Regions from separate parts of the Streptomyces sp. NPDC088124 genome, predicted to be linked through region 3. Evidence: riboswitches for the same ligand, from Rfam matches in the RefSeq annotation. Region 3 holds a riboswitch; each other region holds the start of a gene.
The links. Region 3 has a riboswitch for cyclic di-AMP ahead of AB0P17_RS13575 (M23 family metallopeptidase). Riboswitches for the same ligand answer to the same signal wherever they lie in the genome.

Region 1: linked by a shared signal. The riboswitch ahead of AB0P17_RS18035 (LysM peptidoglycan-binding domain-containing M23 family metallopeptidase) and the one ahead of AB0P17_RS13575 (M23 family metallopeptidase) in region 3 are both predicted to bind cyclic di-AMP.
Region 2: linked by a shared signal. The riboswitch ahead of AB0P17_RS06940 (transglycosylase family protein) and the one ahead of AB0P17_RS13575 (M23 family metallopeptidase) in region 3 are both predicted to bind cyclic di-AMP.
Region 4: linked by a shared signal. The riboswitch ahead of AB0P17_RS10655 (LysM peptidoglycan-binding domain-containing protein) and the one ahead of AB0P17_RS13575 (M23 family metallopeptidase) in region 3 are both predicted to bind cyclic di-AMP.

The regions. Positions count from the first base shown of each region.
Region 1 covers NZ_JBFBJB010000019.1:148,541-153,980, forward strand. Annotated here, with positions in the region: gene AB0P17_RS18020 (XRE family transcriptional regulator) at 102-737, shown strand; gene AB0P17_RS18025 (DUF6126 family protein) at 773-964, shown strand; gene AB0P17_RS18030 (tyrosine-protein phosphatase) at 1,024-1,836, opposite strand; cyclic di-AMP (ydaO/yuaA leader) riboswitch at 2,275-2,440, shown strand; gene AB0P17_RS18035 (LysM peptidoglycan-binding domain-containing M23 family metallopeptidase) at 2,445-3,440, shown strand; gene AB0P17_RS18040 (SGNH/GDSL hydrolase family protein) at 3,622-4,446, shown strand; partial or broken gene AB0P17_RS18045 (IS200/IS605 family accessory protein TnpB-related protein) at 4,713-5,440, shown strand, end outside.
Region 2 covers NZ_JBFBJB010000006.1:127,992-133,431, forward strand. Annotated here, with positions in the region: gene AB0P17_RS06930 (cytochrome P450) at 1-725, shown strand, start outside; gene AB0P17_RS06935 (transglycosylase family protein) at 934-1,716, shown strand; cyclic di-AMP (ydaO/yuaA leader) riboswitch at 2,589-2,761, shown strand; gene AB0P17_RS06940 (transglycosylase family protein) at 2,769-3,536, shown strand; gene eno (phosphopyruvate hydratase) at 3,758-5,053, shown strand; gene AB0P17_RS06950 (septum formation initiator family protein) at 5,295-5,440, shown strand, end outside.
Region 3 covers NZ_JBFBJB010000014.1:22,882-28,321, reverse strand. Annotated here, with positions in the region: gene AB0P17_RS13595 (hypothetical protein) at 1-61, shown strand, start outside; tRNA gene AB0P17_RS13590 (tRNA-Met) at 156-229, shown strand; gene AB0P17_RS13585 (MerR family transcriptional regulator) at 370-1,116, shown strand; gene AB0P17_RS13580 (PP2C family protein-serine/threonine phosphatase) at 1,468-2,571, shown strand; cyclic di-AMP (ydaO/yuaA leader) riboswitch at 2,820-2,974, shown strand; gene AB0P17_RS13575 (M23 family metallopeptidase) at 2,986-4,035, shown strand; gene AB0P17_RS13570 (aldo/keto reductase) at 4,164-5,108, shown strand; gene AB0P17_RS13565 (PrsW family intramembrane metalloprotease) at 5,182-5,440, opposite strand, start outside.
Region 4 covers NZ_JBFBJB010000010.1:63,831-69,270, reverse strand. Annotated here, with positions in the region: gene AB0P17_RS10660 (enolase C-terminal domain-like protein) at 1-1,165, shown strand, start outside; cyclic di-AMP (ydaO/yuaA leader) riboswitch at 1,663-1,826, shown strand; gene AB0P17_RS10655 (LysM peptidoglycan-binding domain-containing protein) at 1,831-2,610, shown strand; gene AB0P17_RS10650 (amino acid permease) at 2,720-4,120, opposite strand; gene AB0P17_RS10645 (hypothetical protein) at 4,374-4,784, opposite strand; gene AB0P17_RS10640 (hypothetical protein) at 4,919-5,440, opposite strand, start outside.

The sequences.
Region 1 (5,440 bases), on a different contig from region 3:
GGGCTGTAAGACAGCGGCCGGCCTGGCCGATCCGCGTCGGGTATTTTTGCCTCCTGGGCAAGAAATTTGCCTGGGGGGAAAGTCCCTGGCGCAATGGACGCATGAGCACACCCTCCGCCGGAGAGGCGGCCGACGGGCTGCCCGACCCGCTTTCCGATCATCTTCCCGACGTCGCGCCGCGCCTGCGTGAGCTGCGCCGTGGCCGCCGGCTCACCCTGGAGGCCGCCGCCCGGCGGGCCGGACTCTCCCCCGCCCATCTCTCGCGGCTGGAGACGGGGCACCGGCAGCCCTCGCTGCCCATGCTGCTCGGGCTGGCCCGGATCTACGGGACGACCGTCTCCGAGCTGCTCGGCGAGGTGCCGCCGGAGCGCGAGCCGATCGTCCGGGGCGGCCGGGCGGAACCCTTCGAGGCCGACGGCTGGACCTACCACCAGGCGGGCGGCCCCGGACGCGCCATGCAGCCGCTGCGGCTGGAGGTGCCGTACGGGGCACAGGGCGACCTGGTCCGGGTGCACCCCGGCGAGGAGTGGCTGTACGTGCTCGACGGGCGGCTCAGGCTGAGCCTGGGCGACACCGTGCATCTGCTCGCCCCCGGGGACAGCGCGCACTTCGACTCGCTCACCCCGCACCGCATCGCGGCGGCCGGACCCGAGGGGGCCGAGCTCCTCTTCGTCCACACCCTGCTCCAGAGCCCGGCCGCCGACCTGTGCGTCGGCGGCTCGGCTCCTCATGTCTGATCCTCATGTCCGACCCGCCGAGAGAGGTCCCATCCATGTCGGAGACAGAGCGTCCGGCGCCCGCCGAGGGCGGCCGGGAACAGGTGCCCCCGCGCCCGCGCGTCATGGACGAGGAGAAGAAGTTCCCGCGAGGGCTGGTGATCCGGCTCTTCGCCTATCTGGTGGCCGGCCATCTCTTCGCGGGCTTCCTCTACCTCCTCTTCCACGTCGGGGCCCAGGGGCGGTAGCGGCCCAGGCCTTCGGCGCCGTCCCTTGCGGTTGACGCCGTCCGTCGCTCGCCGTGGCGTCAGCCTTCGTCCAGGAGGCGGGCGCGCAGCCGTTCGCGGGTCTCGGGCGCGAGCCGGAGGCCTTCGGAGAGATAGCGGTCGGTGGAGCCCCAGGTCTTCCCGATGGCCTCGAAGGCGGCGTCGAGATAGGCGGCGCGGGCGTCGAAGAGCGGGCTGAGCAACTCCATCACCTCGCCGGACCTTCCGGCGGGCGACCGGTCGCTGCGGCGGAAGGCGTAGCGGCGGTGCGGGTCGTTCGACTTGAGGTAGTCGGCCGTGATCGCCTCCGGCTCGACACCGACCGCGAGCAGGGACACGGCGACGGAGAGCCCGGCGCGGTCCTTGCCCGCCGCGCAGTGCAGCAGCGCGGGGACGCTGTCCTCGGCCAGCGCGTGCAGCAGCCGGCTGTGCTCGGCGGTGCGCTCCGTGATGATCGCGCGGTACGAGGCGGTCATCCGGGCCGCCGCTCTGCCCTCCGAGAGGAGCGAGCGGAGCAGGTCGAGGTCGCCGTCCCGGACCATCCGCCAGAACTGGGCGCCTTCGGCCGGGTCGGAGAGCGGGATGTTCACATGGCGCACGCCCGCCAGTTCGACATCCGCGCCGTCGAGCTTCACATCGGCGGAATTGCGGAAGTCGAAAATCGTGTGCAGACCGAGGGTGGAGAGAAAGGCGGAGTCGTCGGCGGTGGCGTGGGCGAGGTGGCCGCTGCGGTAGAGCACGCCGTACCGCACCCGGCGTCCGTCCACGGCCGGCAGGCCGCCGACATCACGGAAGTTGCGTACTCCGGACAGTTCGGGCTCGGTGGACGGGACCTGCGGCGACTGCTGCGTCACGCCTGCTCCTCCGTGTCTGCCCTCGGCGCTGCTCGCCGGCGGCGTCGGTCCCCGACCCTACGACATCGGCCGGTGTGCTCATCAGTACGGCGGAGGGCCGGGGAGTCCACGGATCACAAGGGGACGGGTGGGGCGAAACCGTCCAAACGGTGCGCTGTCCGGATTGAGTGATTCCGGATAACCTGCCCCGATCGTGGGGGAGATGGGCTCCGGCTGGTGAGCAGGATCATATCCGTGACGTTCCGTGGTGACGGTGCGAAAGGGAAGGGCCACCTCGAAAGGGAATTGGAGGGCGGTCTCCACGCAGGGTGACGGGCGATCTTCGGCGCGCAGGGAAGGGTGCGTCACCGAGGGAAAAGGGTGGCTTGTTCCGGCCGTCCCACTCGCCTACGTTCACCCTCAATCCGAGCGGAACGCCGAATCCTGCCGCCGCCTCGGGGACACCATCCACCCATCACGCGTGGCAGGAGCGGGGGACCCAGGTAGTACGCCGTTCCGATGTTCCGACGTCAGGGACGGCTAGGGGTGAAGTCGCGCACCACGCGCGGCCGGGCAGCTCCAGCCCGAACCCGACAGCTCACCTCGTAGGCGCCGGAGAGGAATTCGCCATGCCCGCGAAGGGTAAGCACCGCCGCCCCAGGACCAATCCGTTCTCCCGCGGCTTCATCGCCGCCGGCACGGGCGGCGCCGCCATCGCGCTGCCGCTCATCGGCGCCACCGGCGCGCACGCTGCACAGCAGGCCGCGCCCGCCACGGCCCCGCAGGCCGCGCTCGCCGCCGCACCGCAGTCCGCGCCGGCCGCCGCACCGCAGGGAGCGGCCGCGACGCAGGTGAGCCGAACCGCCGGAACCACGGTGCGTACGTACGCCGTGGTCGCGGGCGACTACCTCTCCAAGATCGCCGAGGAGCAGCACGTCCGGGGCGGCTGGCAGCGGCTGTACGAGGACAACCGCCGCGCCGTCGGCGACGATCCCGGGCTGATCCACCCCGGCCTCAAGCTCACCATCAACGGCAAGGCCTCGGCCGCCCGCTCGGAGGCGCCCACCAGGGCCTCGAAGTCGTCCAGGGTGGCCAAGCCCTCCGAGTCCACCGCGTCGGCGGAGTCGGCCAAGTCCTCGAAGGACTCCTCGTCCGCCGAGCCCTCCACGGCCCGGAGCGAGGCGCCCGCCGCCGACTCCGCGGCGCAGAGCAGCGCGTCCGGCTTCACCCTGCCGGTCGACGGCATCGGGGTCGGCACCGCGTACCGCGCCGCCGGCGGAAGCTGGTCCAGCGGCTACCACACCGGTGTGGACTTCGTGGCCCCCTCGGGCACCACCGTGAAGGCCGTTGGCGCGGGCACCGTCGTCTCCGCGGGCAACGGCGGCGCGTACGGCAACCAGGTCGTCATCCAGCACGAGAACGGCATGTACTCCCAGTACGCCCACCTCTCCTCCCTCTCCGTCTCGGCCGGCCAGAGTGTCTCCACCGGCCAGCAGATCGGCCTCTCCGGCGCCACCGGCAACGTGACGGGACCGCACCTGCACTTCGAGATCCGGACGGGCCCGGACTACGGCTCGGACGTCGACCCGCTGGCGTTCCTCCGGCAGAACGGCGTCTCCATCTGATCCGTCCGGCCGCCCCGGACGCGTTTCCTCCACCCCGAGGCCCGGCACCCATACGGTGCCGGGCCTCGGGGCTTTGCGCTATTCCCGCTTGAGGGAAAATTGACCGATGGTGTTTCTCACCCTGAGTCAACACCCGCCTACGGTCGCGTAGGTCACATCGCCGGGAGGAAAATGTCCCGCTGTGGCAGACGATTCGAGAACAAGAAGAGACAAGACATTCGGGTCGTACGCGGCGATCGGTGACAGCTTCACCGAGGGTGTGGGAGATCCAGGCCCCGACGGGCTGTTCGTCGGCTGGGCGGACCGGCTCGCGGTCCTGCTCGCCGATCAGCTTCCGGTCTCCGGTGCGACGGCCGACCCCGTCCACGGCGACTTCCGCTACGCCAACCTCGCGGTACGCGGCCGGCTCCTCGACCAGGTCGTCGAGGAACAGATACCCCGCGCCAGGGAACTCGCCCCGGACCTGGTGACGTTCTGCGCGGGCGGCAATGACATCATCCGCCCCGGCACCGACCCCGACGACGTGGCGGAACGCTTCGAGCGGGCCGTCGCCGACCTCACCGGCTCCGTCGGCACGGTCATGCTGGCCACCGGCTTCGACACCCGGGGCGTGCCCGTGCTTCGCCATCTGCGCGGCAAGATCGCCACGTTCAACGAGCACACCCGGGCCATCGCCGACCGCTACGGCTGCCCCGTGCTCGACCTCTGGTCCCTGAGGACCGTCCAGGACCGGCGGGCCTGGGACGGCGACCGGCTCCACCTGTCGGCCGAGGGGCACACCCGGGTCGCGCTGCGCGCCGGGCAGGTGCTGGGCGTCGAGGTGCCCGCCGACCCGGACCAGCCGTGGCCGCCGCTGCCGCCGCGCGGCACCCTCGAAGTACGGCGCGACGACATCCACTGGGCACGCGAGTACCTGGTGCCCTGGATCGGCCGCAGGCTGCGCGGCGAGTCCTCCGGCGACCACATAGCGGCGAAACGCCCGGACCTTCTCCCCCTGGAACACTGACGCGGCGCGGCGCGTGCGGCGACGCGGGGGCGCTCCCGTACGGCTCACTCCGTCCCGCGGCTCACGCCCCTGCCCGGTTCACGCCCCTGAGTGATTTGTGGGTCGTTTTGAGTGTGTGGGAGTGAGTACGGGCTGTGTGGTGGGTGCTTGTTTCTCTCGGGTGGGGTGTGGATGTTGTGGGGCTGGTCGGGTGACTTCTGGTTCGGTGGTTCGTTGTCCTGTTCGACAGGGGCGGACCGGTGCAGGGGCCGGAGGGGGTGGTGTGGGTGGCGGAGCTTCGGGTGCTTGCGGCGCCGTTTGTGGTGCCTGGTCCTGCGGGTGTTGCGGTGCGTACCCGGTTGCGGTTGTCGGTTGTCGAGGAGCGGGTGCTGGGTGAGGTGGGTGGGTGGCTGGGGTCGTTGGCGTCGGGTGATCTGGCGGTGCGCTGCCGTGACGGTCTGGAGCATGACGCGGAGCGCTGGGCGGTGCGTAAGCGGGCGTTGACGGGGCGGTCATCGTCGCGGTGAGCCGGGAGCATCACCAAAGCCACCCATGACCAGTGGGCCTTGGCGCGCCGGGGCCTGGCGGCGCATATCCGTGGTCTGGAGGTGGGGATCGCGACGGTCCGTCACCGCCTGTCCCTGCCGGTCGGTGAGAAGGGGACCGGGCGTGCGCCGGGTGGCTACCGCTCCCGGCGTGAGTGGCATGCCAAGTCGCGGCGTCTGACGGTGCTGGAGGCGCGGCACGTGCGGGCGGTGGCGGACTGGCGTGCGGGGCGGGTGCGGGTCGTGCGGGGCGGTAAACGCCTGGCGTACACCCGCCACCACCTCCTCGACGCCCGCCTGACGGAGGTGGAGTGGCGGCGTCGGTGGGTGGCGGCGCGGCTGTTCCTGTCGGCGGACGGTGAGTCGGGCAAGCGGTACGGCAACGAGACGATCCGTATCACCCCCGAAGGACAGCTCTCCCTCAGACTTCCCGCACCCCTGGCCCACCTCGCCAACGCCCCGCACGGCCG
Region 2 (5,440 bases), on a different contig from region 3:
TGATGATTCGTCATGCGGGCGGGCCGCGCGGCGGGGTCGCGCGGGCGGTCAAGAAGATGCGCGGCTATCTGGCCGAACTCATCCACCGGAAAAGAGAGAATCCCGGCGACGACCTGATCTCCGGTCTGATCCGGGCCGGCGACCACGGTGAGCATTTGACCGAGAACGAGGCCGCGGCGATGGCCTTTATCATTCTGTTCGCCGGTTTTGAGACGACGGTGAATCTCATCGGTAATGGCATGTACACGCTTATGCGAAATCCGGCCGAACGGGAACGCCTGCAGAGTTCTCTGGCGGCCGGTGAGACGGGTCTGCTGGCGACCGGCGTCGAGGAACTGCTCCGCTACGACGGCCCCGTGGAGATGGCGACCTGGCGGTACGCCACCGAGCCGCTGACTCTGGGTGGGCAGCGGATCGCGGCAGGTGACCCCGTTCTCGTCGTGCTGGCCGCGGCCGACCGCGACCCCGAGCGCTTCCGTGACCCCGACGCGCTCGACCTCGGGCGCCGTGACAATCAGCACCTCGGGTACGGGCACGGCATCCACTACTGCCTCGGCGCGCCGCTCGCCCGCGTGGAGGGGCAGACCGCGATCGCCACTCTTCTGAAACGGCTTCCGGATGTGCGGCTTTCGGAAGAACCTTCCGATTTGCGGTGGCGTGGCGGGCTCATCATGCGGGGATTGCGCACGCTTCCGGTGCGGTTCACGCCATTGTCCGGCCGATAATTTTCCTGACGGTTCGTCAATACTGTGACTTTCACGTGATCTCTGCTGCATCGACTTGTGACAAGCATTCGAGTACCGCTACGTTCACGTCGACCCGGTAACACCATGCCGGAGTTGAATTGACAGTCACACGGAAGGCAACCGCATGTCCGGGAACGGCCGACACCGTCGACCTCGTCAGGCCCCAGCTCTTCTCGTCGCCGCCGGGGTGGCCGGATCCGCGATCGCGATCCCGTTGCTCGGGGCCGGCGCCGCCAGCGCGGCGGACTCCTCGACCTGGGACCGCGTGGCGGGGTGCGAGAGCGGCGGCACGTGGAGCGCGAACCTCAGCAACGGGTACTACGGCGGGCTCCAGATGTCCCAGGAGACCTGGGACGAGTTCGGGGGCGGCGACTACGCCGAGCGCCCCGACCTGGCCAGCCGCTCACAGCAGATAGCCGTGGCCGAGAAGGTCTTCGAGGCCCAGGGGGCGCAGGCGTGGTCCAGCTGCGCCGCCGTCTCCGGGCTGACGGAGGCGGTCGGCGGTGCGGTCTCCGGCGTCGTGGAGGGGGTGACGGGCGGCGGCAAGGGCACCGGCCCGTCCGGTACCCCGTCGGGCAGCCCTTCCGGGGACGCCTATCCGTCCGGTGACGCCGTGACGGACCCGGGCGCGGAAGCGGGCGCGGACGGCAAGACCTCCCCGGAGCCCAGCACCAGCCCGAGCCCGGGTGCCACCGGCTCCGCGGCCGGTACGGACGACGCCGAGGGCAAGGACGAGGCGTCCAAGGGCAAGCACCGCGGCCAGGCGGCCGACGAGAGTGCCTCGCCGGGCACCGCGGACGAGGAGCGTGCCTCGGGGGGCGGTCGCGCCTCCCGCGGGGCGGGCGGAGCCCGTGACGGGGCCGGGCTCACGGACGGTGTGGAGCGCGAGGTCGAGAAGGTCGTCACCACGGTCGGCGGCCACCTCTCCCTGGCGACCGGCGGGCAGAAGGTCGTCGGCGGCTGGGTCTGAGCAGCCGGCAGCGAGTTCCGGAAAGCCGCGCCTCCAGGACGGAGGCGCGGCTTCCGCGTTCCCGGGGCCGTCCCGGGGCCGTCGCCGAGCCGTCGCCGACGTATCCGGGCCGTCGCCCACCGGGCCCGTACGCACGGCTTCCAGGCCGCCGTACGCGTGGCTTCCCGCTCCCGGCGCCGCCGGCGGCCCCACCGTGACCCGCGCCGGGCCGCAGCGCCCCGTCGCGGCGCCCCGTCGCGGCGCCCCGCCGCAGGGCCGTGGTGAGTGACTCCAGGGCTGTAGTGAGTGACTCCGGGGTCGGAGTGGGCGACCGGGGTGAGTGCGCCCGGTCCCCGGGCCCTCGGCGGAACGGGTGACTCCGGCGGCCGTCCCGCGGCCGGAACGAGTGACTCCGCGGCCGGAGCGAGTGACTCCGCAACTGGAACGGGTGACTCCGCGACCGGAGTCGGCGGCCGGGGCGAGCGACGCTCGAACCGGAGCGCCCCGCTCCAGGGCCGGAGCGGGTGAGTCCGGAACCGGTACGGGCGAGTGCCGTTGAACGGCGCCCCGTTGACGCCTCTTCGGTCGCGTCCGTCCTGGCCAGAGCCTCCGATCTCCGCCCGGAACGCGGGCAGTTAGCGACCGTATGTCCACTTCTGGGCAAGTGAGACAAGGGTCTCTTTGCCGCAACTCGGGCTCTTCGCCTCGCCGGTTGATCGAATCCGGTTCTCACCTGCGGAAACGTATTGTCCCTCGGAGGAGGTAAGGGCGTTTTTTCCTGGATGTGCTCCTTTGAACAACCGGCAGGGCTGTGATTACGGTCTGAACCGCTCGCACCGCGGGCCTCGTCGACCGTCACGCCGAATCCTGCCGTCGGTCGGGGGGAGTAATCGTCGCTTCGTGCGCCGAAGGCAGGAGCGGGGGACCCATAGGTTTGCGCCGGGCCCGGCCGTCGAGAGACGGCCGGCGGCCGGCTAGGGGTGAAGCCGCGTGTGCGAGCACGCGGCCGGGCAACTCATTGGCCCGAACCCGACAGCTCACCTCGTAGGCGTCGGTGAGGAGATGCGTTCATGCTGCTGCGTTCCAGCAAGGCCAAGCACCGCCGCCCGTCCGTGGCCATCCGCTACGCCACCCTCGCCGGGATCACCGGCGCGGCCGTCGCGGCCCCGCTGATCGGTGCCACCGCCGCCTCCGCCGCAACCGCCTCCGAGTGGGACCGGGTCGCCCAGTGCGAGTCCGGGGGCAACTGGTCGATCAACACGGGCAACGGCTTCTACGGCGGCCTGCAGTTCACCCCCTCCACCTGGGCCGCGTACGGCGGTACCGCCTACGCCCCCCGCGCCGACCAGGCCTCCAAGTCCCAGCAGATAGCCGTCGCCGAGAAGGTCCTCGCGGGCCAGGGCAAGGGCGCCTGGCCGAGCTGTGGCGTGGGCCTCTCGGGCGCCGCGTACAACGGCGGCTCGGGCTCCGGTTCCGGCTCGGGCTCCGGCTCCAACTCCTCCAGCTCCGGCTCCAACTCCTCCAGCTCCGGCTCCGGTTCCTCCAACTCGGCCTCCGGCAGCTCCAGCGGCTCCGGTACGAAGAAGTCCGCCGCGACCCGGCAGGCGCAGCCGCAGCAGTCGACCCGTGACGAGGCGCAGCCGGCCTCGCGCGGCCAGAACCGTCCGTTCACGATCAAGAAGGGGGACGGCGAGTACAAGGTCAAGTCCGGCGACACCCTCTCCAAGATCGCCACCGCCCACAAGGTCAAGGGCGGCTGGAAGAAGGTCTTCGACCTGAACAAGGACATCGTCCGTGACGCGGACGTCATCTACCCGGGTCAGCAGCTCCACCTGCGCTGACCCCTTCTCCCCGGCCCGGCGCGTCACCCCCGTACGCGCCGGGCCGGGCCCCGTTCCCGCCGCTGCCCGCCATCCGGTCCCGCTACCGGCGGGTAGCGGCGGTCTGTGCGAGCGGGAGCGTCTTAGGGGGCGGGCACCGGCTGGCCGATGACCCGGAGCCGGTTAGGCTCATGTCGCAAGGCCAAGAGACCCTGCACCCACGCGTCACATCCCAGAAGGAGATGCTCGTGCCGTCCATCGACGTCGTCGTAGCCCGGGAAATCCTGGACTCCCGAGGCAACCCCACGGTCGAGGTCGAGGTCGGCCTCGACGACGGCAGCACCGGTCGTGCTGCAGTCCCCTCCGGTGCCTCCACCGGTGCGTTCGAGGCCGTCGAACTCCGCGACGGAGACGCCGGCCGCTACCTGGGCAAGGGTGTCGAGAAGGCCGTCCTCGCCGTCATCGAGCAGCTCGGCCCGGAGCTGGTCGGGTACGACGCCACCGAGCAGCGTCTCATCGACCAGGCGATGATCGACCTGGACGCCACCGAGAACAAGGGCTCGCTGGGCGCCAACGCCATCCTCGGTGTCTCGCTCGCCGTCGCGCACGCCGCCTCCGAGGCGTCCGACCTCCCGCTCTTCCGCTACCTGGGCGGCCCGAACGCGCACCTGCTGCCCGTTCCGATGATGAACATCCTGAACGGCGGCTCGCACGCCGATTCGAATGTCGACATCCAGGAATTCATGATCGCCCCGATCGGCGCGGAGTCCTTCTCCGAGGCGCTGCGCTGGGGCGCCGAGGTCTACCACACGCTCAAGAAGGTCCTGAAGCAGAAGGGCCTCTCCACCGGCCTCGGTGACGAGGGCGGCTTCGCGCCCAACCTGGAGTCCAACCGCGCCGCGCTCGACCTCATCCTTGAGGCGATCAAGGAGGCCGGTTACGTCCCGGGCCGCGACATCGCGCTCGCGCTCGACGTCGCCGCGTCCGAGTTCTACAAGGACGGCAGCTACGAGTTCGAGGGCAAGTCGCGCTCGGCCGCCGAGATGACCGAGTACTACGAGGAGCTGGTCGACGCCTACCCGCTCGTCTCCATCGAGGACCCGCTCTTCGAGGACGACTGGGCCGGCTGGAAGGTCATCACCGACAAGCTGGGCTCCAAGGTCCAGATCGTCGGCGACGACCTCTTCGTCACCAACCCGGAGCGCCTCGCCCGCGGCATCGAGGAGGGCTCGGCCAACGCCCTGCTGGTCAAGGTCAACCAGATCGGCTCGCTGACCGAGACGCTGGACGCCGTCGAGCTGGCCCAGCGCAACGGCTTCAAGTGCATGATGTCCCACCGCTCCGGCGAGACCGAGGACGTCACGATCGCCGACCTCGCGGTGGCCGTGAACTGCGGTCAGATCAAGACCGGCGCCCCGGCCCGCTCGGACCGCGTCGCCAAGTACAACCAGCTGCTGCGCATCGAGGAGATCCTCGACGACGCGGCGGTGTACGCGGGTCGCAGCGCGTTCCCGCGGTTTCGCTCTGCGAACAGTTAAGAGGATGCGCTCTGCGAACAATTAAGAGGATGCGCTCTGCGAACAGTTAAGAGGATGCGCTCTGCGAGCGATTAAGAGGATGCGTTCCTCCAACAAGAGGATGCGTTCTCCAACGGCTGAGAGAACACGCAGCGCGTAACCCATACCGTCGCGGGCGCTCATCCGCCCGTCGTACGGACGTCCCCGGCCGCGGTCCCGTACCGTGTCCGGGGACGTCCGTACATGACAGGGGAGGCGGGCCATGGCCGGGAACCGGGACCGGTTCTCCACCTCGACCAGGCTGCGGCTGCTCGGTGAGCAGACCGCGGCGAGGGTCTACCGCTCGCAGAACCGCAGGCAGGACCGCCGCTCCCGGCTCACGGGGCGCGCGGCCTTCCTCGCGCTGGT
Region 3 (5,440 bases):
CCAGCGGCTGCTGGTGGAGTGGGCCGCCGCCGTGCGGGCGGATGTCGTCGAGGCCGCCTAGGGCCTGTCGTTCGGCCCGGCTGGGCGCCCTTTCGGCCGTGACCGCGGAATTGGTAATGATCTTGCTCCGGATGGCGTAGAGTCATCTTCAACGGCGCGGGGTGGAGCAGCTCGGTAGCTCGCTGGGCTCATAACCCAGAGGTCGCAGGTTCAAATCCTGTCCCCGCTACTGCGAAGAAGACGAAGGCCCGGATTCCTGGTGAATCCGGGCCTTCGTCGTGTTCCCGTTCCCTGATCCGCGTCCCCGGGGATCCGTGTCCCGGGCTCGCGCTTGACCTTTACGTAACGTCAACTTCTACCGTGAATGTCATGGAGTGGTCGATCCAGGACATCGCGAAGAAGGCCGGTACGACGAGCCGTACGCTCCGGCACTACGGCGAGCTGGGGCTGCTGGAGCCCAGCAGGACCGGCGTCAACGGATACCGGTACTACGACCAGGAGGCCCTGGTCCGGCTGCAGCGGATCCTGCTGCTGCGGGGGCTGGGTCTCGGGCTGCCGGACATCGCCCGGATCCTCGACGGCCAGCAGGACACGGCCGCCGCCCTGCGCGGCCATCTGGGGCTGCTGGAGCAGGAGCGCGAGCGCATCGGTCGGCTGATCGCGTCGGTGCGGACCACTCTCCACAAGACCGAGAGCGGAGAGGAACTCATGGCAGAGGAAGTGCTCGACGGCTTCGCGCACACGCGGTACGAGCAGGAGGTCACCGAGAGGTGGGGCCGCCCCGCCTACGAGAAGGGCGACCGCTGGTGGCGCTCGCTCGGTGAGGAGGAGCGCCGGGCGTTCCAGGAGCGGCACGAGTCGATCGCCCGCGACTGGGGGCGTGCGGCCGCGGCAGGGCACGACGCGTCCGGTGAGGAGGCGCAGGCGATCGCCCGGCGTCACTGCGACTGGCTGGCGGTGACCATGGAGCCCACCAGGTCTTATGTCATCGGAGTCACGGCCCTGTACGTCGATGATCCACGTTTCACCGCGGCGTATGACAAGTACGGTGAAGGTACGGCTGTGCTCGTGCGGGACGCCATGAAGGTGTACGCCGAGCGCCACCTGACCGACTGAGCGTCTCCACATCGGCCTCCGTGCCCTCGCATCGGTCTCCGTAGCCCAGTCGGCCGACCGCGGGTCGCCGCCCGCCGCGGCGGCGGCCAGCCTGGGTGGAGCGCGGTGCCGTCCGCAGCCGTCGGCGGAACGGGCAGGAGACGACTGGTGGGGAAGCTCAGGAGAATCGGAGAACGCCTCGGCGGCAGAAGCAGACGGGACGCCGACGGCGCCGGGATTCTGGGCGCCGACGCCGCGGGGTTCTGGGCGACCGGCACGTACGGGCGGGACCATCGCCGGGATCCCGCCAGCGACCTGGGCCGGGCGGCGGACCGGGCGCCGTACGGTCCGGCCGGCCCGTACGCGCGGCGACTGGCCGGGCGGCGGCTCGTCCGGTTCCTGCCCGCCCTGGTGATCATCGGCGGGGTCATCCTCGACCTGGCGACGCCGACAAGGGTCACCTCGGCGCCGCTCTTCGCCGCCGCCCCGCTGACCGCGGCCCCGTTCTATCCGCTGTTCGGCACCCTGCTGGTGGCCGTGGCGTCGCTCGCCGCCGAGATCGCGCTCCGTGCGCATACCAACACGCTCACCACGGTGGTGTCGATCAGTGAACTGCTGACGGTGCTCGTCGTCTCCGCCCTCGCGCTCTACATCAACGGCGTCGTCAGACGCAGCGGCGAGCGGCTCGCCTCCGCCCGCGTCATCGCCGAGACCGCCCAGCGCGCCGTGCTGCCCAGACCCGCGGAGCGGATCGGCGGGCTGCGGGTGGCGGCGCGGTACGAGGCGGCGCAGGAGGGCGCGTTCATCGGCGGTGACCTGTTCGCCGTGCAGGACACGCCGTACGGGGTGCGGCTGGTCGTCGGCGACGTACGGGGGAAGGGGCTGGAGGCGGTCGAGGCGGTCGCCGTCATCATCGGGTCGTTCCGGGAGGCGGCGGAGCAGGAGAGCTCGCTGGAGGGCGTCGCGCAGCGGCTGGAGCGCTCACTTCTGAGGGAGGGGACGCGGCGGGACGGGCTCGATGTCTTCGAAGGGTTCACCACGGCCGTACTGGCGGAGATTCCGCACGGCGAGGGCGTCGTGCGGCTCGTCAACCGAGGCCATCCCGAGCCGCTGATCTGTCACGACGGCGCCGTACGGATGCTGGCGGCGCACGACCCCGCGCTGCCGCTCGGCATGAGCGAGCTGGGCGCGTGGCCCGACCGGGCCGAGCAGTCCCCGTACCCCGACGGCGCGACGCTGCTCTTCTACACGGACGGGCTCACCGAGGCGCGCGACGCGCACGGGATCTTCTACGTCCCGCGCGAGCGGCTGGACGGGCGGATCTTCCAGGGGCCCGACGAAATGCTCCAGGCGCTGATCGACGACGTGCGGCGGCACACGGGCGGCGGCAGCCAGGACGACATGGCGCTGCTGGCGGTCAGCCGGCCCTCGGAGGGGGAGCCGGAGCGGCGCAGGACGATGCCGATCGTGCCCTGAGCGCGCGGCGTCACTCATGGTGACCGATGAGTATCCCTCCGCATAACGTTTGACATACCGTCAAGTATGCGAGGCGGGTCAATGTGCTTCGAGCGCCGATCAACTCGCCCGGATGCGCGTTCTTGTGTCCCGGTACGTCCGTTGCGAAGTCGTTAACGATCATCGGGAACAGCTTGGAATAAGGCCCTGGTCTCTATTAACGTTCGATAACGCAGCGCGGTTGTCCCAGCCGTCGCCAGAGATGGCACCGTGCGCACGCGCCGAATCCCGCGAGGGAACCGGGGAACCACCAATTGGGGTGAATCGGGAGTTACCTGCCGCCTCGCGCGGCAGGGGACACCCGTAGGAGACCTTCCTGCTCCGAACCCGTCAGCTAACCCGGTAGGCGAGAAGGAAGGAAAGGAGCACGCCTCAGTGGCGTCCAACAAGCCTGCCCCCACGGTCACCTTCGAAACCCACTCCTTCGGCAGCGGCAGTGAGAACGAGGCGCCCGGGACCTGGGGGGAGTGGAATCCCACCGAGGAGTCCATCCGCCCCGTACGCGGCAGGCACCGCGTCGCCAAGCAGCGCAGCGGGCTCGCCCGTAGCTCCACGGTCCTGGGGGTCGGCGTCATCGCCGCCGTCGGCGCGGGCGGCATCGCCACCGCGCAGGACAAGCCCGCGGTCTCCATATCCCTGCCCGACGCCATCGCGGACAACCTTCCCGACGCCAAGTCCCTGCCGGGGATGGGCTCCCTGGGGTCGGACGACGCGGAGTCCGCGTCGGACGTGCTGGCCCGTGCGCCCCTGAGCACCGCCGGTCTGACCGCCGCGGACGCCGAGCAGGGCGCCACCGACGCCGGCGAGGCGCTGCGCGCCCGCATCCTCCAGCAGGCCGAGGGGCAGCAGGCGAAGGCCGACGCGACGCAGAAGGCGGCGGAGGAGGACGCGGCCGCCGAGAAGGCCGCGAGCCAGGCCAAGGCGCGGCAGAACGACGCGGAGAAGAAGATCGAGGCGGCCAAGAAGAAGGCCGAGGCGGAGGCCAAGGCCAAGGCCGAGCAGGAGCGTCTCGCCAAGCTGGCGGCCAGCTACTCCCTCCCCACCTCCTCGTACACCCTCACCTCCTCCTTCGGCCAGTCCGGTTCCCTCTGGTCCTCCGGCTACCACACCGGCCTGGACTTCGCGGCGCCGACGGGCACCCCCGTCAAGGCCGTGCACAGCGGCACCGTCAAGTCGGCCGGCTGGTCGGGTTCGTACGGCTACCGCACGGTCCTGGAGCTGGAGGACGGCACGGAGGTCTGGTACGCGCACCAGTCCTCGCTCTCCGTCAGCGCCGGGCAGAAGGTCTCCACCGGCGAGGTCATCGGCCGCGTCGGCGCGACCGGCAACGTGACCGGGCCCCACCTCCACCTGGAGGTCCACACGGCGGGCGGCACGGGCATCGACCCGATGGCGTGGCTGAACGGCAAGGGAATCAATCCCTGAGGCCGAAGCCCCGGTCCTGGAACCTCTGGTCCTGAGACCTCCCGGTCCTGAGGGCGGCAGGAGCAGCAGGACCGCCCGGAGCGCCCCGAAACGGAATAAGGCGCTCTGCGGCGGGGTTGAAGTGACGCATGACGACTTTGCGCACACTCGGCTCCTCCGACCTCAAGGTCTTCCCGCTCGCCCTCGGCGGCAACGTCTTCGGCTGGACCGCGGACCGTACGGAGTCCTTCGCCGTCCTCGACGCGTACACCGCCGCGGGCGGCAACTTCGTGGACACCGCGGACGTCTACTCGGCCTGGGTGGACGGCCATTCCGGTGGTGAGTCCGAGTCCGTCCTCGGCGAGTGGTTCGCCGCGCGCGGCAACCGCTCCGACGTGCTCCTCGCGACGAAGGTGGGCGCGCACCCGGAGTTCAAGGGGCTGAAGGCGGCCACCATCAAGGCCGGGGCCGAGGAGTCGCTGCGGCGGCTCCGTACCGACTACATCGACCTGTACTACACGCACTTCGACGACCCGGACGTCCCGGTCGAGGAGATCGTCACCGCCCTCGACCAGCTCGTCACGGAGGGCAAGGTGCGCGCCGTCGCCGCCTCCAACATCAGCGCGGAGCGGCTGGACGCCTCGATCGCCTTCGCGGAGCGCGAGGGGCTGGCCCGGTACGTCGCGCTCCAGCCGCACTACAACCTGGTCTCGCGCGACACGTACGAGGGCCCCCTGCGGGACGCCGCGGTCCGTCACGGCCTCTCCGTCGTGCCGTACTTCGCCCTCGCCTCCGGCTTCCTGACCGGTAAGTACCGCCCCGGCACCCAGGTGGAGAGCGCGCGGGCCGGGAGCGCGGGCGCGTACCTGGAGTCCGAGCGGGGCGTCAAGGTGCTCGCCGCGCTGGACCGGATCGCCGCGGCGCGCGGCGCCGAGGTCGCCACCGTCGCGCTCGCCTGGCTGGCGGCGCAGCCGACCGTCGTCGCGCCGCTCGCCTCCGCGCGCACGGTCGAGCAGCTTCCGGCGCTGCTCGCGGGCGCGGAGCTGGAGCTGACGGCGGAGGAACTGGCGAAGCTGACCGCCGCCTCCGCCTGACCGCCGCCTCCGCCCGACCGTGACCCCCGCCTGACGGAGGTCACGCCTGGACACCCGTCGGTACCGGCGGGTGTCAGTACTGGCGGTACGGGTTGTAGCCGTCGTAGTCGATGTACGGCGGCGGCACCCGTACCCGGCCCGTGGCCCGCGCCGCGTAGGTCAGCGCGGGCCCGGCTATCTCCTTGCGCTCCCACAGGTGGTGCAGCAGCTCCTGCTCGCGCTCCACGAAGTCCGGGCCGACCGGGTCCCGCCCGGCCCGGTGGCGCAGAAACGCCAGGGACGTCGCGAACGCCTCGTACTCCGCGACCGTCCGCGCCGCCGCGGGCCCGTGG
Region 4 (5,440 bases), on a different contig from region 3:
GCGCATCACCCGTACGCTGCGCGAGGCCCAACCCCTCGTCGTCGGAAGCCGGTTGGGCGACCACAAGCGGGTACTGCGGGCCCTGGGGGAGCGGTTCGGCGGCCGGGACGCGGGTGGGCGCGGGGAGCAGACCTTCGACCTGCGCACCACGGTGCACGCGGTGACGGCCGTCGAATCGGCGCTCCTCGACCTGCTGGGCCAGCACCTGGAGGTGCCGGTGGCCGCGCTGCTCGGGGACGGCAAACAGCGTGACGCGGTACGGGTCCTCGGCTACCTCTTCTACGTCGGCGACCCCGGCAGGACCGATCTGGAGTACGTCCGGGAACCCGGCGCGGACGTCGAGTGGTACCGCGTCCGCCGCGAGGAGGCGCTGACCCCGGAGTCGATCGTCCGGCAGGCGGAGGCGACGTACGAGCGGTACGGCTTCCGGGACTTCAAGCTCAAGGGCGGTGTCCTGCCGGGGGCGGAGGAGGTCAAGGCCGTACGCGCGCTGAAGGAACGCTTCCCCGGGGCGCGGATCACCCTCGACCCCAACGGGGCCTGGTCGCTGCGGGAAGCGGTCGAGCTGTGCCGGCCGCTGGTGGGTACGCTCGCGTACGCCGAGGACCCGTGCGGAGCCGAGGACGGGTTCTCGGGCCGGGAGATCCTGGCGGAGTTCCGCCGGGCCACCGGCCTGCCCACCGCGACCAACATGGTCGCCACGGACTGGCGCCAGCTCACCCACGCGATGGCGCTGCAGTCGGTCTCCATCCCGCTCGCCGACCCGCACTTCTGGACCATGCAGGGGTCGGTGCGGGTGGCCCAGCTCTGCCATGCGACGGGACTGACGTGGGGCTGCCACTCCAACAACCACTTCGACATCTCGCTGGCGATGATGGCCCACTGCGGGGCCGCCGCCCCGGGGGAGTACAACGCCCTGGACACCCACTGGATCTGGCAGGAGGGCCTGGAGCGGCTGACCGTGGAGCCCCCGCGCATCGTCGCCGGCGAGGTCGCCGTCGACGACACCCCGGGGCTCGGCGTCGAACTCGACATGGACCGCCTTCTCGCCGCCCACGAGCTGTATGCGGAGAAGAACCTCTCCGGCCGGGACGACGCCGCCGCGATGCGATTTCTGGTACGGGACTGGGAGTTCGACAGCAAGCGTCCCTGCTTGGTGAGATGAGGCATTGCCGCGATCATGTCCCGCATTTTGCCGCGGGGGAACGCGGCTGCGGTGCGAAGGCGTACCAAGGCGCGACAGGCCGTCAGAAGAATGAATCGCCCGGTGAATTCGGAGGCGCTCCGGTTCAATTCCCGTCGGGCGTTCCCAGTTGTCGGGGAGTGGGGTGGGAGGGCGATGGATCCTCCCGCCACCGGTGACCGATAAGGGTGTTTTGTCTGTATTTCCCGTTAAGTGAAGTTGAGTGGCGTTAGGGGCACTTGTAGCCTCTGACGCCTTTTGCCTGTCCGATTATTCCGTTACGTTCGTGACCTGTGTCACCCCCGTCTCGGCAGGTGGGCGTGGCGAGGCGGACGCTTTCTCTCCCAGGAGAGGAAAGTTGAGTTCCCGGGAGGCTCCCGAAAGGGCGATTGACCCGAAAATTCGGAACTTGTGCCGTCCTGATATCTCGCTTACGTTCTCGTCCATCCGGATGGAACGCCCAATCCTGCCGCTGTCCGGAGACCCACACACCTATCCGTCACAAGGCAGGAGCGGGGGACCCAGGTAAGTCGCCGGTCCGGATTTCCGGAACGGCTCGGGGTGAAGCCGTACGCACCGCCGTACGGCCGGGCATCTCCAGCCCGAACCCGACAGCTCACCTCGCAGGCGACGGAGAGGAATTCGTCGTGCCCAGAAACGCCAAGCACCGCCGCCCCAGAACCGGCTCGCTCGCCCGTCGCCTCGTCGCGGTCGGCACCGGGGGCGCGGCTCTCGCGATTCCGCTGGTCACCGCGGCCACCGCCCACGCGGCGCCCGCGACGGTGGAACACGTCCGTGCGGCCAAGGCCGCGGAGGCTCCCGCCGCCACACCGAAGACCACCGCCACGACCTATGTCGTGGTCGAGGGCGACTCCCTGTCGAAGATCGCGCAGGCCTACTCCATCAGCGGCGGCTGGCAGAAGCTCTACGAGGACAACCGGAGCGCCGTCGGCGCCAACCCGTCCCTCGTGCACCCCGGCCTCAAGCTGACCCTCAACGGGAAGAAGGCGGCCGCCCCGGCGACCACCGCCACGGAGACGAGCACGAAGACGAGCACGGAGTCCGCCGGGAGCGGCTCGGTCGAGCAGGCCGTCGCCAAGACGTACACCGACAACCTGGACGGCTGGATCCGCGAGGCGCTGGACATCATGGCCCAGCACGGGATCCCCGGCAGCTACGAGGGCATCCACCGCAACATCATGCGTGAGTCCTCGGGCGACCCGAACGCCATCAACAACTGGGACATCAACGCCCAGAACGGCGTCCCGTCCAAGGGCCTGCTCCAGGTCATCGCCCCGACGTTCCAGGCGTACCACGTGCCCGGTACGGCGATGGACGCCTACGACCCGGTCGCCAACATCACGGCCGCGTGCAACTACGCCGCCGACCGGTACGGCTCGATCGACAACGTGAACGGTCCCTACTGACCGGACCCGCGTCGCCCGGCGGGTGACGAACGCACCGGGCCCCGGCCCCGCCGTCCTGCGACGGCGGGGCCGGGGCCCGTTCGCGTACGTGTCACACGTATCGCACGGGTCACACCCGCCGCGCTCGTAGCTCCCGTACGCCCGCCACCGCCAGCACGAGCGCCGTGGCGCCCAGGGACCAGAGGAGCTGCGGGCGGGCCGCGTCGTCGAGGAGCATCAGCACGAACACCGTCGCCATCGCGGCGAGCGTCACCCACGTCAGGCCGGGGAACAGCCACATCCGCAGGACCAGGCGCTCCGGCGCCTCCCGCTCGACGCGCGGGCGCAGCCGCAGCTGCGAGACGGCGATCATCGCCCAGACGAAGAGCAGCACCGCGCCGACCGCGTTGAGCATGTACAGGAAGACCGAGTCGGGCCACTTCAGATTGAGCAGGACGGAGACGAACCCGAACGCCACCGACGCCAGCACCGCCCGCCGGGGCACGCCCGACCCGCTCACCTTCAGCAGGGCCTTCGGCGCCTCGCCCCGCTCGGCCAGCGAGAAGACCATCCGGGAGGAGCCGTACAGGTTGGCGTTGAGCGCCGAGAGCAGCGCCACGAACACCACGATGTTCATGATCTGCCCGGCCGACGGGATACCGATCGCGTCGAGGACCGTGACGTACGGGCTGAGCCCCGCCTTCTGCGCCGTCCAGGGCAGCACGGCCACGATGACCGCCATCGAGCCGACGTAGAAGAACAGGATCCGGTAGACCGCGCTGCGCACCGCGCGGGCCACCGAGCGCACCGGGTCGTCGGACTCGGCCGCCGCGATCGTGACGACCTCCAGACCGCCGAAGGCGAAGATCACGGCGAGCACCCCGGAGGTCACGCCCTGCCAGCCGTTGGGGAGGAAGCCGCCCTGCCCGGTGAGGTTGGCGAGACCGGCCGGGCGGGTGTCGGGCAGGACACCGAAGACCGCGAGGAGCCCCAGGACCAGGAACGCGACGATCGCGAAGACCTTCAGGGCGGCGAAGCAGAACTCGAACTCGCCGAAGTTCTTCACGGCGGCGAGGTTCGCGCCCGTGAAGACGACCATGAAGACCAGGACCCACGCCCACTGCGGTACGGAGGGCAGCCAGCCGTTGGCGATCCGCGCCGCCCCCGTCGCCTCCACGGCGAGCACGACGACGAGCAGGAACCAGTACAGCCAGCCGACGCTGAAACCCGCCCACCGGCCGAGCGCGCGCTCGGCGTGCACGGAGAACGACCCCGACGCGGGCAGCGCCGTCGACATCTCGCCCAGCATCCGCATCACGCACATCGCGAGCGCGCCCGCGATCAGGTACGAGACGACGATCCCGGGTCCGGCCAGCGCGATCCCGGCGCCGGAGCCGACGAAGAGCCCGGCGCCGATGACGCCGCCGAGCCCGAGCATGGTGAGATGGCGCTGCTTGAGCCCGCCGGCCAGCGGTTCGGCGGATTCGGCGGCCGGTGTGGCGGCGGGGCGGGGGGTGAGTCGGTCGTGCATGGGGAGAGCTCAGACTGCTTTCGGGGCCGGTGAGGGGGACGCGGTGGTGCGGTCCTCGCAGTCTCCCCGGACGCCCCCCGTCCAGGCAAAACGTTTCCGGACGCGACGACCGGCGCGCCCGCCCCGGGGCCCCGGGGCCCCGTCCGCCCCCCGGGTGCGGCGGCGGACGGGGCCGGACCTAGCCGGACCTAGCCGGACGGAGCCGGATGGAGCCGGACGGAGCCAGGACGGGGCGGGCTGTGCCGGAACGGGCCTACGCGTCGAGCGGCGGCCGGTGGGTCGGCGAGCCGGCGATGCTGCCGCCGGTCCGGGTGACCGAGGCGTCGAACTCGGTGATCGTGAGCTGGAAACCGACCGGGCGGCGGGCGGCGATCGGCTCCAGGTGCTTCTCCGCCGCCGCGAAGAGCTCGTCCGCTATCCGGCTCCTGAGCTCCTCGGGGCGGCCGGGCGCGATCGTCAGCCTGATCTGCACATGGCCATTGGCGGGCCCGCTCTCCGGACGGTCGCCGACCCGGGCGGCGGTCGCCGGCATGGCGAGCGTGCGGGTGCCCCAGCGGGGGAAGACGCCCAGGCCGAGCGCGGTCTCGTGCAGGACGTCGAGGAGCGTCTCGACGTCCAGGTCCTCGGCCAGGTTCGGGGTGTACTCGACGATGATGTGCGGCACCTTCGGATCTCGCTTTCGTGCGGCCGTACGGGAGACGCCGGGGCCCCGGCGCTACCGCGAGTCTGCCCGGACCGCGTACCGGGCCGCCGCCCCGACCACGTACCGGACCCTCACCCCGCCGCGTACCGGACCGCTCAGGCGAACTTGTCGCTGACGGCGTCGTAGATCGCCTTCGCCCCCGCGCCGAGGTAGGGACCCGCCAGCCAGGTCTGGGCGCTCGGGCCGATCGACGTGTTGCTCACCAGCGCGGGCTGCCCCTGCGCGTCCTCGATGAACCAGCCGCCGCCGGAGGAGCCCCCGGTCATCGTGCAGCCGACCCGGAACAGTGACGGCTGGTCGTCCCGGACCGAGAGCCGGCCGGGGCGGCCCTGGCAGGAGAACATCCGCTCACCGTCGAAGGGCGGCGCGGCCGGATACCCCCAGAGGCTCATCCCCGCGATCTTCGTCGCCGACGGCGCGTCGAACATGACGCGGGACGCGCCGCCGACCGTCTCCTCCAGCGAGGCGTAGTCGCTGCCCGCCGGCTTCTTCACATGCAGCACGGCGAAGTCGAACGGCGAACCGCTGCCGCCCGACGGGGTCCCCTCGGAGATCCACTGGGGCGAGGTCTGCGCCCAGTCCGCCCACCAGATGCCGAACGGCGAGAGCTCGCTCTT